3 regions of the Nitratireductor sp. OM-1 genome follow, and region 2 is predicted to be linked to each of the others. Evidence: predicted binding sites of a transcription regulator. Region 2 holds the regulator's gene; each other region holds the start of a gene.
The links. The regulator PhoB, encoded in region 2, activates phosphate uptake and scavenging genes when phosphate is short. The targets are predictions, from matches to a motif close to TGTCATNNANCTGTCAT.
Positions count from the first base shown of each region.

Region 1: a site for PhoB is predicted at 2,221-2,237, ahead of DEJ54_RS04635 (alkaline phosphatase). Genes of this name have one in related genera too.
Region 3: a site for PhoB is predicted at 1,999-2,015, ahead of DEJ54_RS22070 (DUF4956 domain-containing protein). Genes of this name have one in related genera too.

Region 1 is NZ_CP029208.1:978,992-984,079, reverse strand. Features, by position in the region: gene DEJ54_RS04640 (MBL fold metallo-hydrolase) at 1-333, opposite strand, end outside; gene DEJ54_RS04635 (alkaline phosphatase) at 567-2,135, opposite strand; gene DEJ54_RS04630 (M3 family metallopeptidase) at 2,274-4,328, opposite strand; gene DEJ54_RS04625 (MarR family winged helix-turn-helix transcriptional regulator) at 4,472-4,951, shown strand; gene DEJ54_RS04620 (multidrug effflux MFS transporter) at 4,948-5,088, shown strand, end outside.
Region 2 is NZ_CP029208.1:780,157-785,244, forward strand. Features, by position in the region: gene DEJ54_RS03635 (response regulator) at 1-381, shown strand, start outside; gene DEJ54_RS03640 (sigma-70 family RNA polymerase sigma factor) at 468-1,019, opposite strand; gene DEJ54_RS03645 (NepR family anti-sigma factor) at 1,025-1,231, opposite strand; gene DEJ54_RS03650 (response regulator) at 1,434-2,228, shown strand; gene DEJ54_RS03655 (DUF1328 domain-containing protein) at 2,361-2,528, shown strand; gene DEJ54_RS03660 (hypothetical protein) at 2,617-2,958, shown strand; gene phoB (phosphate regulon transcriptional regulator PhoB) at 3,042-3,728, opposite strand; gene phoU (phosphate signaling complex protein PhoU) at 3,765-4,475, opposite strand; gene pstB (phosphate ABC transporter ATP-binding protein PstB) at 4,510-5,088, opposite strand, start outside.
Region 3 is NZ_CP029209.1:640,447-645,534, forward strand. Features, by position in the region: gene DEJ54_RS22060 (inorganic phosphate transporter) at 1-544, opposite strand, end outside; gene DEJ54_RS22065 (polyphosphate polymerase domain-containing protein) at 576-1,364, opposite strand; gene DEJ54_RS22070 (DUF4956 domain-containing protein) at 1,388-1,969, opposite strand; gene msrA (peptide-methionine (S)-S-oxide reductase MsrA) at 2,205-2,711, opposite strand; gene msrB (peptide-methionine (R)-S-oxide reductase MsrB) at 2,708-3,154, opposite strand; gene DEJ54_RS22085 (anti-sigma factor) at 3,302-4,066, opposite strand; gene DEJ54_RS22090 (RNA polymerase sigma factor) at 4,104-4,595, opposite strand; gene DEJ54_RS22095 (S8 family serine peptidase) at 4,706-5,088, shown strand, end outside.

The DNA of each region.
Region 1 (5,088 bases), 200 kb from region 2:
TTTCCAGAGCTTCTGCACCTCGACCACCTTCTCGCCGATGGCGATCGGCTTTCCGGTTCTGGTTTTCAGATAGCTCGCGGCTGAAAAATGATCGGCGTGGGGATGGGTATCGAGAATCCACTCGAGCTCGAGCCCCTTCTCCTCGATGAAGGCGAGGAGCCGGTCGGCATTTTCCGTGGAGGTTGCGCCGGATTTCTCGTCGAAATCGAGAACGGGATCGATGATCGCGCATTTGCCGGTCGCCGGATCTGCGACGACATACTGTGCCGAGAAGGTGCGCCTGTCGAAGAAGACGGTCACGTCGGGCCGGGCAGGACCTGCGTCTGCGGTCATTTCGGCTCCCTGGGGCGCGCCTGTCTGATGCATCTTGCTCTCCACGGTTTTCGACAGCTTTCCAAGTTTAGTTAGTGTGCGTTGCGGAAAGATGCAATTTCGCAGACTGCGACCAATTGGGCATGATTTTCTAAGAGTAACCGGATTACCTCCAGTCATTTGCGTGGCACATGCCTCGCGCGAAACAAAAAACCGGGGCGCAAAGGCCCCGGTTCGAGTGCATGCGCTCAGTGTCAGGCCGAGCGCACGGGATCGAGCGTCATTGTGTAGAGCTCGTTGTCATCGCGATCCATAAGGCGCACCGTCATCTGCTGGGTGTCGGCGTCGATGTCGACCAGGCCGAAGAACTGGAAGCCGTCCGAAGGCGGCAGGTTTACGCCCTGCTCCTTGCTCGGCGCCTTCACATATTTCAGTTCCGGGCCGAAGGTCTGGTCCAGATCGTTGGGGCCGAACGTGCCGGCGTGCAGCGGGCCGGACACGAATTCCCAGAACGGGTTGAAGTCCTGGAACTGCGCCTTGTCGGGATTGTAGTAGTGGGCAGCCGTGTAGTGCACGTCGGCGGTCAGCCACACCGTGTTCTCGATGCCCGCATTCTTGATGAAGCGCAGCAGCTCGGCGATTTCCAGCTCGCGGCCCTTGGCAGCGCCATCGTCGCCATTGGCAATCGCCTCGATCTTCTCGCCGTCACGCACCACAAGGCCGATCGGCATGTCGCAGGCGATCACCTTCCAGGTGGCGCGCGAGTTCGAGAGTTCGCGCTTCAGCCACTGCATCTGCGCATCGCCCAGAATGCGGGCCTCATCGCTCAGCTCATCCTGCATGGAAGCGGTGTTGGGGCCGCGATAGGAGCGCAGGTCGAGGAAGAACACGTCGAGCATCGGCCCGTAGGCGATCTTGCGGTAGACGCGGCCGGGCTCTGCCGGGGTGAAGCGGATCGGCGACATCTCGTGGAACGCGCGGGCAGCGCGCGCCTGCAGAAGCGCCACCGATTTCTCGGTGTAGCGGTCGTCTTCGGTGAGGTCCTTGGAGGCCGACCAGTTGTTGACCACTTCATGGTCATCCCACTGGAAGAAGGTCGGGCACACGGCGTTCAGCGCGCGCACATGGTCGTCCATCATGTTGTACTTCCACTGGCCGCGGAACTCGTCCAGCGTTTCAGCGACCTTGCGCTTCTCGTCGATCACCACCTTGTTGACCCATTTGGAGCCGTCCTTCAGCTCCACCTCGTCCTGGATCGCGCCGTCGGCATAGATCGTGTCGCCGGAATGCAGGAAGAAGTCGGGCTCGTGCTTCGACATGGTGGCATAGGTCTTCATGCCGGTCTCATCGATGCCCCAGCCCTGGCCGGCGGTGTCGCCCGACCAGGCGAAACGGATGTCGCGACGTGCAGAGGGCGCGGTGCGGAAGCGTCCGACAATCGGCTCCGAGCGCGCCGAAACGTCGGAGAGATCAACGGCGGTCATGCGGTAGAAAATATCCTGATCGGGCGTCAGGTTCTCCAGCAGCCTTTTCACGGCGAGATCGCTGTCGGGCAGGGCGTCGAGGCTCGGCAGCCGGGTCGGGTTGGCGAAGCTCTCGGTGGTCGAGACTTCAAACTCCACCCGCGCCGGGCGATCCGTGCGGGTCCAGATCATGCCGGTCGTGGTGTCCACGTCGCCGGACTGGACGCCATGGGTGAAGACGGGGCGCGACGAGGCGCGCGAAATGGCGGGCATGGCCAGCCCGCCAAGCGTGGTCGCAAGTGCGGTTGCGCCGCTTCCGATCAGGAATTTGCGGCGGGTGCTCACTCCAAAGGACTTCATGACAGTCTCCCTCGATCTGGTTGGGTCGTGGGAGGCAATTTCACCGTTTAGTGTGGCAACCGGTTATCGGCGGCGTGACATCTATCTGACCATTGAATGACGGCCCGCAGGCAGGCCGTCATCGTCAGGTTTCCGGCCCTAGGCGAGCCCCTTCTTTTCCATCATGGCTTCCGGCGTCGGCATGCGCCCGCGGAACGCCTTGTAAAGCTCTTCGGGATCAGCCGACCCGCCGGCCGCATAGATGTGCCGGAGCAGTTTCTTCGCGGTTTCCGGATCGAACGGATCGCCCGTTTCCTCGAAGGCGCGGAAGGCGTCTGCGTCGAGCACTTCCGACCACATATAGGAATAATAGCCGGCTGAATAACCATCGCCCGCAAACACATGCAGGAAATGCGGCGTGCGGTGGCGCATCACGATGGCGTCCGGCATTTCCATCTGTTTCAGCGTTTCCGCCTCGAAGCTGAGCGGCGCTTCGGGTGCTTCGGCCTGGCTGTGGAACGCCATGTCCATCAGCGCCGAGGCGGTGAACTCCACCGTTGCAAAGCCGGCGTCGAAGGTGCGCGCCGCGCGCATCTTCTCAAGCAGTTCCTGCGGCATGGGCTGGCCGGTTTCGTGATGCAGGGCGAATTTCTGCAGCACCTCCGGCACGGTGAACCAGTGCTCATAGAGCTGCGAGGGCAGCTCCACGAAGTCGCGGGAAACCGAGGTGCCGGAAATCGACGGCCAGGTCACGTCGCTCAGAAGCCCGTGCAGCGCATGGCCGAATTCGTGAAACAATGTGCGTGCTTCATCGACCGAGAGAAGGGCAGGGGTGCCCTTGGGCGGCTTTGCGAAGTTCATCACATTGTAGATGATCGGCGTCTTGCCGGCGCCCAGCCGGTAGCCCGACTGCAACCCGCTCATCCATGCGCCGGAGCGCTTGGACGGGCGATTGAAATAGTCGGCCAGGAACAGGCCGCGTTGCGAGCCGTCGGCATTGCGCACGATGAAGGTGCGCACGTCTTCATGCCAGGCCGGAACGCCCTTCTGCTCCTCGAAGGTCAGGCCGAACAGCCGGTTGGCGACGTCGAAGGAGGCGGCGATCACGTTTTCGAGTGCGAGATAGGGTTTCAGCGCGCTTTCATCGAAGGCGAAGCGCTTGGCGCGCCGCTTCTCCGCATAATAGCGCCAGTCCCAGGGGGCGATGGCGTGGTTCTGGCCGTCTTCGGCTGCCAGCCTCGCCAGTTCCTTTTCGTCTTCGGCGGCTTTCTCGCGCGCCTTTCGCCAGACCGGCTGCAAAAGCTCCTGCACGGCCTCCGGCGTTTTCGCCATCGTGTCGTCCAGCTTCAGCGCGGCATAGGTTTCATAGCCGAGCAATCGCGCCTTTTCTGCGCGAAGCTTCAGCGTGCTCGCAATAATGTCGGCGTTGTCCGTGTCGCCGCCATTCTCGCCGCGTTTGGCGAATGCGTTGAACACCTTCTCGCGCAGGTCGCGCCGTTCGGAGGAGGCAAGGAACGGTTCCACGATGGAGCGTGAGAGCGTTGCCGCATAGCGCCCCTTCTCGCCGCGCGCTTCGGCGGCTTCCGCCATCGCGCTCTTCAGCGCGTCGGAGAGCCCGGCCAGGTCGTTTTCCTCCAGAAACAGTGACCAGCCGCTTTCGTCTGCAAGCACGTTCTGGCCAAATTTCGCGCCAAGCCCGGCCAGTTCCTCATTGATCACGGCAAGCCGCGCCTTGTCGTCTGCGTCGAGCTGTGCGCCACCGCGCACAAAGCGCTTCCAGACCTTTTCAAGAACGCGGTCGGTCTCTGCATCAAGGTCGAGCGTGTCGCGCGCCTGATAAAGCCGGTCGATGCGCTCAAACAGCGCCGCGTTCATGAGAACGGACGAGATGTGCCGGGCCATGCGCGGCGAGATTTCCCGTTCCAGCGCCTGGATCGCCTCATTGGTGTGCGCGCCCGCACGGCACCAGAAGATGGCCGAGACCCGCGAGAGCGCTTCACCGGCGAGTTCCATCGCCGCCAGCGTGTTCTCGATGTCCGGCGCGTCCGGATTGTTGGCGATCTGCTCGATCTCCGCCTCATGGGCAGCGATGGCTACCTCGAAAGCGGGCGCAAACGCGGCATCGTCGAATGCGGTGAAATCCGGCAGGCCGTGCGGCCCGGTCCAGTTCGTCAGCGGGTGCGTTGCAAGATCGATGGGAGCGGATTTCTGCATGGCGTTTCCGGTTCGTTGGAGGAACAGAGCCCTTGCGATGTAAGCGCTGGCGGCTGGCGGCGCAATGGCCGGAGTTGACGATGATAGGGACTGACTATATGTATGGCTTATATTAAGTTTGCCTTATAATAAGGGTCTTTTTGATGACGCAGCACGTGAATCCGGAATCGTTCGGTTTCCTCATCGCAGACGTTTATCGTCTGATCAAAAGTACGATGGATCGGGCAATTTCCAATGCCGGTATCGGCGTGACGCCCGGTGAGGCGCGCACGCTGGTTCATGCCGCGCGCGCCGGCGCAGTTCGCCAGAATGTTCTCGCCGAGCGCATGGGCGTCGAGGCGATGACGCTGAGCGGCTATCTCGACCGGCTTGAGGCGCGCGATCTCGTGCGCCGTGCGAACGACCCGTCCGACCGCCGGGCAAAGCTCGTCGAGTTGACGGACAAGGCCGATGGAGTGCTTGAGGCCATTGGCCGGGTGGGCACCGAGATGCGGCGCAGCGCTGCCGGCACGCTCAGCGAAACTGAGTGGGACGAAATGCTCGAGAAACTGAAAGTGGTGCGGGCCAATCTGGCGGGCCTGTCGCAAAAGCCTGCCGCGCCACGGCAGGGGGAGCCTTTATGAACATGCGCGCAGAAGCACCGGATGCCGAAACCCCGCCACCGCCGCTGATGAGCGAACGGCGGGTCAGCATCATCGGTGCGCTGCTGGTGGCGCTCGGGCCCGTTTCGATGGCGCTTTTCACGCCGGCGCTGCCGGAG
Region 2 (5,088 bases):
CCTCTGGAGGGCGCCCGCGTCCTGCTCGTCGAAGACGAAGCCATGATCGCCATGAGCATCGAAGAACTGTGCAAGGAGCACGGCGCAACGGACGTGTTCACTGTCGGCACCTTCGATGACCTGGGACCCGACGTTCTGGAAAGCCGGGGAATTTCGACAGCGATCCTCGACATCAAGCTGTCCGACAACTGGACAGACGAGTTCGCCCGCCTGCTTCAGGCGCGGCGCATCCCCTTCATCTTCGCCACCGGCTACGCCTCAAGCCACCAGGTGTTCGAGGCGTTCGGTGGTATCAGGATCGTTGAAAAGCCTTACAGGGACAGCGACCTTATCGACGCGCTGTCCCAGGCGATTGTCGGCTCAAGCGCCGGGAAGGACTGAGAGCGGTCAGACCCGATTGCCCTATGTGCGCCCTAAGGGACGCACGGCAATCCTGGCTCAGGACCTAGGCAATCCTGGCTCAGGACCTAGGCGATGAAGGCCGTATTGGTGATCTGGGTCGAGATGGCGTCCGGCCCGAAATCGCCCTCACCTGAAATCTCGAGGATTTCCTGCAGGCGCGTTCTGGCGCGGCTCACGCGGCTCTTGATCGTGCCGACCGCGCAATCGCAGATCTCCGCCGCTTCCTCATAGGAAAAGCCGGACGCGCCGATCAGAATGATCGCTTCACGCTGGTCTTCGGGCAATTGCTCGAGAGCGCGCCGGAAGTCCTTCAGATCGACCGAACCCTCCTGCGCCGGGTGCACCGACAGACGTCCGGTGATCGCACCGTCCGCGTCTTCGACCTCGCGCTTGCGCTTGCGCATCTGCGAGTAGAACTCGTTGCGAAGGATGGTGAAGAGCCAGGCTTTCAGATTGGTGCCCGGCTGATAGCTGTTCTGTTTGTCCCACGCCTTGACCAGCGATTCCTGCACGAGATCGTCCGCCCGGTCCGCACTTTTTGAAAGCGAAACGGCGAAGGCGCGCAGGCTTGGCACAGCGGCCAGTAGATCGTCACGAAAGCCCGGATAAACACTCATATATATCAGTCCTTGTTTCCGGCCGTTTCAGCGCCGCTTTTCTGCTCAAGCTGATTGAGAAGGTCGCTGAACCGATCCGGAATATCTTCCGTTACCAGGTCGTCGTAATATTGCCTGAGCTTGCGTCCGATCTCTGAGTTTGCGCCGAGCGGGTCTTCATCCTTGCCGCGCCGGGTCAAGCTTCCTCGGGTGTTTGGTTTGCCGTAATTCATGCCCTGTCTTTTTCCATCAAATCTGGTCTCCCAATGACCCGAAACCGTCCGCATCGCCCGGGCCACAACTGTCTCGTCTGCTTTCAAACGCCATTGAGCGGAATTCGTTCCCTCCGACGGGAACATTTTCGCATATGGGGCGTTTCACCCGTCACAAATGCACTAATTCTCATTGCCATGTCTTGAGGGAGACTTGAAATCCATGACCCTGTCAGCGCGTATCGCTCCGCACCTTCCTTACCTGCGGCGCTTTTCCCGGGCCGTTTCCGGCTCCCAGTCCAGCGGTGACGCACTGGTGGCTGCGACGCTTGAAGCGTTGATCGCCGATACGAGCATCTTTCCCGAGGCATCGACCGACAAGATCGCCCTCTTCAGGCTCTTCACATCGCTGTTCGAAACGCTGGACGTTCCGGTCCCCGAAGGCATGCCGAGCTCGGCATGGGAAAAGCGGGCCATGAGCAACCTTTCTTCGCTCGCGCCCCGTCCGCGTCAGGCCTTCCTGCTGGTGGCCGTCGAGAATTTCCGGCCGGAAGAGGCTGCGGAAATTCTCGAGACGGATATGAAAGGCATCAACACGATGCTGCGCGAAGCCAGCGAGGAGATTTCCCGTCAGGTGGCGACAGACATCCTCATCATCGAGGACGAGCCCCTGATCGCCATGGACATCGAGGAAATGGTCGAAAGCCTCGGGCATCGCGTGGTCGGCACGGCCCGCACCCACAAGCAGGCGGTCGAAATGTTTGCCAAGACGCAGCCGAAAATGGTGCTGGCCGACATTCAGCTTGCCGATGGCAGTTCAGGCCTTGATGCGGTGAACGAGATCCTCGACGCGGCCACCGTACCGGTCATCTTCATCACCGCCTTCCCCGAGCGGCTTCTGACGGGCGAGCGCCCGGAACCGACCTTCCTTGTGACCAAGCCGTTCAGCCCGGAAATGGTCAAGGCGCTCATCAGCCAGGCGCTCTTCTTCGATCAGCAGGCGCACGCGGCGGCCTGACACGCCCCCGCTTCTTCACGCGTTTCTCAAAAAAGCCGCCTCCGGGCGGCTTTTCTTTTGCCCAAAATCTCTCCGGCGGAACCAAATCCGAGTGCCAGACGTTTAACCGGCATAACTAAACGGAGAGACAGAATGCTATACTGGGCCCTGATATTCCTTGTCGTCGCGATCATCGCCGGCGCACTCGGTTTCGGCGGAATTGCCGGCGCTTCGGCAGGCATTGCGCAGATCCTCTTCTACATCTTCCTCGCCCTGCTCGCGATCTCGCTGATCATGGGCCTTCTGAAACGCGGTCGCTAAACGGCGACGCACACATAAACGAATGCGGCATAAGCGAACCGGACCATCCATGGCTTCCGTTTCGTGAAGACAATGAAAGGAGAAAGCCATGGAACACATCGCTGCACTTCTTTTGATTGTCGGCTGCTCAGGCAATGTGGGGGCCGGCGACACGCGCGAATGCCAGGAACTGCCCGCCCCCACCCCGGTCTACGAGACGTTTGAGGAGTGCGAGGCGGAGAAGCCGGTTGCAATGCGCGAGCTGGAAACCGAAGCGCCGCAGGTTCTCGCCACCTGTGTCTATGTGGATCCCGCACTTGTCTATGACGATGCGATCCTGGAGTGGGACATCACCAGCAATGGCGAGCTGACCGCCTCCATCGAGCCGGTGACGAGCTTTGCCGTGGCGCAGAACGAGCATGCCCGTCCCGGACACGCCGCCACGAAATAACGGGCCACGAAATAACGGGCGAAGAGCTTCAACAAAAAAGCCCCGGTCGAACCGGGGCTTTTTTAATGACTGTATCGCGTCTGTCAGGCTTCGCGGATCGCATAGCCCGCGCCGCGAATGGTGCGGATCACATCGGGCAGACGCCCGTGGTTCACGGCCTTGCGCAGCCGGCCCACATGCACGTCCACGGTGCGCTCGTCGATATAGATCGTCTCGCCCCAGACATTGTCGAGCAGCTGGCTGCGCGAGAAGACGCGGCCGGGATGCTGCATCATGAATTCCAGGAGGCGGAACTCTGTCGGTCCAAGACGGATCTCGTTCTTGCGGCGATAGACACGGTGCGATTCACGGTCGAGTACGATGTCCCCGACCGAAAGAACCGTCGAGAGCACTTCCGGCTTCGCGCGCCGCAGAAGCGCGCGAACACGCGCCACGAATTCCGGCGTCGAGAAAGGCTTCACCAGATAGTCGTCCGCGCCGGTTGAAAGGCCGCGCACGCGGTCGCTTTCCTCGCCACGGGCGGTGAGCATGATGATCGGCAGGCGCTCCGTTTCGGGGCGCATGCGCAGCCGGCGGCACAGCTCGATGCCGGAAACGGCCGGAACCATCCAGTCCAGAACGAGCAGATCGGGTACGTTTTCCTGCAGGCGCACTTCGGCTTCATCGCCGCGAGAGATCATCTCGACCTGATAGCCTTCGGCTTCCAGATTGTACTTGAGCAAGACGCAAAGCGGTTCGTCGTCTTCAACGACCATGACCTTGGGGGCAATCATGGCAGGCATTCTCCTCGGGCAGTCTACGACCGATTAGACATCGGATTCGACCGTCATCTGTGTTTCGTCAAGCTTCGGCCGCTGGACCGGAAGCTGGGACCCCGTCACCACATAATAGGCATTTTCGGCGATATTGGTCACATGGTCGCCGATACGCTCAAGATTTTTCGCACAGAACAGGAGGTGCGTGCAGGCCGTGATGTTGCGCGGGTCTTCCATCATGTAGGTGAGGAGTTCGCGGAAAACCGACGTGTACTGAATGTCGATTTCCTCATCCTCGTCGCGCAGCCGGATTAACGCCTCGGCATTGCGCGCCACATAGTGCTCGACCACCGAATTGACCTGTTTCAGCACGAGGCCGGCCATCGCGTCGATGGAATGCGCAAGCGTGCGCGGCGTGGCGCTTTCGCCCACGGCGCCGACGCGCTTGGCAATGTTCTTGGCCAGATCGCCGATGCGCTCGAGATCAGCCGCCATGCGGATGGCGCCCACGACGCTGCGCAGATCCTGCGCCATCGGCTGGCGCTTTGCGATGAGCGTGATGGCGCGCTCATCAAGGTCGCGCTGCTTGGCATCCATGATCGTGTCATCGGAGATGATGCGCTGTGCAAGCGCCGTATCGGAGTGCAGCAGCGCCCTGGTGGAAGCGCGCGTCATCTCGCCGGAGAGATCGCCCATGTCGCGGATGAGGCGGTCGATTTCACCGAGTTCCTCATCGAAGGAGCTGACTGTGTGCTCGCCCATGGTCTGGTTCCTTATCTGTGCGTTTGCCGCGCCGTCAGCCGAAGCGTCCGGTGATGTAATCCTGGGTGCGCTTGTCATCCGGATTGGTGAACATCTTGTCCGTCGGGCCTTCCTCGACCAGATTGCCGAGGTGGAACATGGCCGTGCGCTGCGAGACGCGGGCCGCCTGCTGCATGGAGTGCGTGACGATCACGATCGTGTAGTTCTCGCGCAGCTCGTCAATCAGCTCTTCCACCTTGGCGGTGGCGATGGGATCGAGCGCCGAGCAGGGCTCGTCCATCAGGATCACTTCCGGCGACACGGCAATGGCGCGCGCGATGCATAAGCGCTGCTGCTGACCACCGGAAAGACCGGTGCCGGGCTCATGCAGGCGGTCCTTCACCTCATTGAAGAGGCCAGCCTTCTGGAGACTCGCTTCCACGACCTCGTCGAACTCCGACTTCTTCGTCGCCAGACCGTGAATGCGCGGACCGTAGGCGATGTTCTCGTAGATCGACTTGGGGAACGGATTGGGCTTCTGGAAGACCATGCCGACCCGGGCGCGCAGCTCCACCACATCGATGCGGGGATCGTAGATATCCTCGCCATCGAGCGTGATCTTGCCGGTGATCCG
Region 3 (5,088 bases), on a different replicon from region 2:
CAATGCCGCCGCCCATCACGCCACCCACGATGGAATGGGTCGTGGAGACGGGCGCGCCGAACACGGTGGCGAGGTTCAGCCAGAGCGCTGCGGCCAGAAGTGCGGCCATCATCACCCAGACATAGACGTTCCGGTCGGCAAGCGCCTCCGGCATAACGATGCCGCCGCGCACGGTGCTGATGACCTGGCCGCCGGCAATAAGCGCGCCGCCAAACTCGAACACCGCCGCCATGATGAGCGCGCCTGCAAGCGGGATCACCCTTGCGCCGACCACAGGGCCGATATTGTTGGCGACATCATTTGCGCCGATATTGAGCGCCATATACGCGCCGAAGCCGGCGGCCGTGGCGATCCACAGCGCGAATTCGGGATTGCCGCCATTCTGGGCGCGCACCAGCGCATAGGCCATCGCCGCAACGACGAAGGACAGGGCGATGAAAAGACGTCCGAGAAACGGAGCAAGGTCTCTGAGGTCCGACCTGGCTTTCGCGAGGCTCGCCATATAGCCGGATTCAGGCAAAGCGGGGCTGACATGCGTACGCATGGTCCTCTCCTTTCGATGGCAGAGTTGAAGCTCAGGCGGGGCTCAGGGCCCGGCCGTCGAGAAGCTGCAAGCGACGCAGCGCGGGCAGGAAGCGGTTGTGCCGCTCCACCTGGCCCGTCGCGGCCATGCCCACGCAGTATTTTGAGCAGCGTTTTGTCGGGTGGACGTGCAGTCCCCGGAAAATCGCATCGGCGATGCCGTTGCCGCGCGCCGACTTCGTTTCCACGATGGAGATGTCGGGCCGCACAAGGCGGCGCACATCGCCAGCCTTGAACGAAAGCTGCGTATCGATGGTCATGCGCTCGCCGCCCTCCTTGGCCACCAGCGTGATGCGCATATACTGCATCTCGATCACCGGGGCCAAAGGCCGGTCGAAGGGGCTGTCATAGATCTCGCGGTGGCACGTATCGATGAAACTTTCACCGGAGTGGTCGAGGCCCGAACCGGGTTCCTGCAGCTTCAGGCGTTTCTTGACCGTGATCTGCCGTTTGCTCTTCAGCTTCACTTCCAGATAGCTGAGGCCAGTGTCCACGTAATCCCGCACCCGCACCTTGCAGCGTTTGCGACGCCCCTGATGGTGGTCGTAATAGCTGCGCAGATCGTCATCATCATAATAACGGGTCGCGTAGGTGAACGCGCGGATGCCGTCGATTTCGAGCACGTCGAACAGGTCCGAAAAGGCGTGCAGCGCGGGGCGGAGCCGATTGGCCGGAACGATATACTTGTTGTCCAGCCGTTCCAGCATGGCTGCCTTGCCGTTCAGTCCCTCAAGCGAGATCGGGCGGAAGCCGGTCAGTTCATTTGTGATGGAATGATCCATTGGAGTGTCTCCTTCCCGGCAGGTCAGTGCCGGGGCTTGCGGAAGAACACGTTCATCCGGGCCATGTCGTTGATGTAGTCGAGCGCGGTGATCTGGTAGGACATCACGTCCACGCCAAGGCGCTCGGAGAGGTCGCGGCGCATCTTCTCAGGCTGCGAAAGCGCTTCGTGATCGATCTTGTCGAGCGTGATCTTCACACCGTCGGACGAGCGCAGGATGGCCGGGTGATCGAGGATGTAAGCGCCCAGAAGCACAAGCGCGACAACGGCAAGCACGATGGCCAGAGGCGTTCCGGGAATGGCGCAGATCACGGCGATGGAGACCGAGCCGAAGAAATAGGTGATTTCCACCTTGGAGATCTGCTCCGAACGCAGGGTGAAGAGCGCCAGGATCGCGAAGAGGCCGAAGCCGGCGGCCAGCGAGAATTCGACAGCCGAGAGAATGGAAAGAACGCCAAAGGCAAAGATGTTGAACAGCGATGCCGCCGTCACCAGTTCCTTGTCGCGGTAGCGCCGGTAGTAAAGGCCGAAGACCAGGATCGTCATCGACACGACGTCGATGCCAAAGCGGATTGGGGTGTCACCGAATGCGAACGTTTCCAGCATTGTTTTCCTCATTTGTTGGTCACGGCCTCTGTCAGAAAACTGTCGTAAAACTGTCAGAAAGCCGTCTCTGGTGTCGGAAAACGTGAGGGAATTGGATCTATTCCATCGGCATTGATTTTATTTCTCCCGGGTCCGCTGAAACCCTTGCCGCATATGAAAAAACTCCCCCCGGATTTTTTCCGGAGGGAGTTCATCTTTGTCGTTTCGGTCAGATATCTGCGCCTGATCCGGCGTTCTATTCCGCCGCGTCGCGCCGTCGCAGCACCCAGTCGGGGCGCGGGAAATGGCAGGTATAGCCATTGGGATAGCGCTCGAGATAATCCTGATGCTCGGGCTCTGCTTCCCAGAAATCGCCAACCGGCTCCAGTTCCGTCACCACCTTGCCCGGCCACAGGCCGGAGGCGTTCACATCGGCAATGGTCTCTTCGGCCACGCGCTTCTGCTCGTCGCTTACATAGTAGATCGCCGAGCGATAGGACATGCCGACATCATTGCCCTGCCGGTTTGCCGTGGTCGGGTCATGGATCTGGAAGAAGAACTCCAGCAGCCGGCGATAGCTCGTCTTCTCGGGATCAAAGGTGATTTCAATCCCTTCCGCATGGGTTCCATGGTTGCGGTATGTGGCGTTCGGCACGTCGCCTCCGGTGTATCCCACACGGGTGCTGACAATGCCGGGCAGCTTGCGGATGAGGTCCTGCATGCCCCAGAAACAGCCGCCAGCCAGAACAGCGCGTTCAGTCATTGCACATCCTCCACCTGATCGAGATAGTCTCCGTAACCTTCCGCTTCCATCGCATCGCGATGAATGAAGCGCAGTGCCGCCGAATTGATGCAATAGCGCAGACCGCCACGGTCTCGCGGGCCATCCTCGAAGACATGGCCAAGATGGCTGTCGCCATGCGTGGAGCGCACTTCCGTGCGGATCATGCCGTGGGTCGTGTCCCGCAGCTCGCTGACATTGGCCGGCGCGATGGGCTTGGTAAAGCTCGGCCAGCCACAGCCGGACTCATACTTGTCGCTGCTTGCGAAAAGCGGTTCGCCCGAAACGATGTCGACGTAGATGCCCGGTTCCTTGTTGTTCAGGTGCTCGCCGGTGCCGGGGCGTTCCGTGCCGCTTTGCTGCGTCACGTAGTATTGCTCCGGGCTGAGGCGGGCCAAGGCTTCTTCGGTCTTCCTGTAGTTCATCGGCAGCTCCGGCTTCCTGATCGTTCAACATTGATCGGTCTCGGCATCGCGTCGAAACGCGTTGCCTGCGGAGCCTCATCTAGGTATCGCGGCTCCGCGATCCCAATCATATTAGCGTGATCCGAAACGGAAGTCCGCCGGGACGCGTCAGCGCAGTGTGGAAAGCGCCGCGCTCTCGTCCTCGGCCGACAGCGGCGCACCGGCCCTGGTGGCCGTGAGAAACGCGTCCAGCGCTTCCAGCGATGAAGCGGGAACGAAATCGCCGTTCACATCCACCTGCGAGGCCGCAAAGCGCAGCTGCCAGGCATCGTTTTCCTGACAGGCGACAGCCACATGAGATGTGCCACGCGCACTGACCTCGAATTCCCGGCAAAGCGTGTCCGCGCCATCGCGATAAGTGGCAATCGCCTCGAAACGCGCATCCTCGCCAAGCTGCCTTGTCTCGCCCGACGGCGATACGTTCAGCGCTTCCACGATCCGGTCGTCTGCAAGGCCCGCAATCTCGATGCCGCCCGCCCGTTCGGGCTGACCAGCGGCCATGTAACCAAGCAATCCGCCCGCAACCAGCGCCAGAGAAGCTGCGATGGGCAGGGCATGGCGCTGCGCGAACCCCTGTTGGCGCGGGGCGCTCCTTTGCCTGAAGGGAAGCACCTCTGCTCCGGAAGCGGATTCTTCCATCTCCGCAGCGCCAGCCATCTGTCGCACACGCGCTTCAAGATCGTCTGGCACGGAGACTTTTGCCGTTCCGAATGTGCCCGCCAGTAACGCGCGCGTCTTCATGAACAGTTCCACGCGCTCCGCGAGCGCAGTGTCCAGCCCGATGGCGTCTTCAACCTCACGGCGGGTCTTCGCATCGAGCTCGCCATCGGCATAGGCCATCAGAACTTCATCGGTGAATTTTTCTTCATGCATCGTGTTCTGTCCTGTCGCAAAAGGTCATGCGGCCCTGTCAGTTTAGATCAAGTTTTCCGGCGAGCGTGGTCCGGGCGCGGGCAAGCCGGCTCATGACCGTGCCGATGGGAATGCCAAGCGCGGCGGCAGCTTCCTTGTAGGAGAGCTCCTCCACGCAGATCATCATGATGATCTCGCGCTGGTCCGCCGGCAGTTCCTGCAGCGCACTCGCCACATTGCCGAGCATCAGATGCGTTTCCGTGTCATGCGCACCATCGGTGAAAATCGCATCGGGCCGGTCGACAATGTCCACGCTTTCGCCGCGCGTCCTGTCGCGCCGCACCCGATCAATCCAGGTGTTGCGCATGATGCGTATCAGCCACGCGGAAAGGTTCGTGCCCTGGGCATAACTGCTCCGGCTCGCAAAGGCTTTCTCGCAGGTCTGCTGCACAAGATCGTCGGCCACGTCCAGTGAACGGCTCAGCACGAAAGCATAACGTCGCAGGTTCGGCAAAAGGTCGACGATTTCATCCGCAAAGGTGGATTTCATGTTCCGGTCCGGGCGCCTTCTCCGTGAATGATGTGGAATAAACGTTGGGCTCGCCCGTTTATTCGCCTGCATTCCAAAAAATGCTAATGAGGCGTCGAATGGAAGGGTTCATGAACGCAAAACACAGCTATCGCTGCTTCGTCCGTCTATTGTTCATCGCGCTTTTGGGATTGCCCATGGCGATCGCGCCCGTGCTGGTGAATGACCCGGCCGGCTATGCATTTGCCGACGATGACGATGATGACGACGACGATGATGATGACGACGATGACAACGGCGGCGGTGGAGGCGGCGGCAGCAGCGGGGGAACGAGCTTCAGCGGAAGCTCCTCCGGCGGTTCATCCGGGTCATCCCGGCGCTCGGGCTCTTCCGGAAAGACACTCTTCGATGCGATGAAACAGCGCCTCAATCCCCGCAAGAGCGCACCGCGCCGCAGCAGGCCCGCTGCCCGGCGCTCCGCACCGCCCCCCGCCATCCACGCCGACCGTGAGGT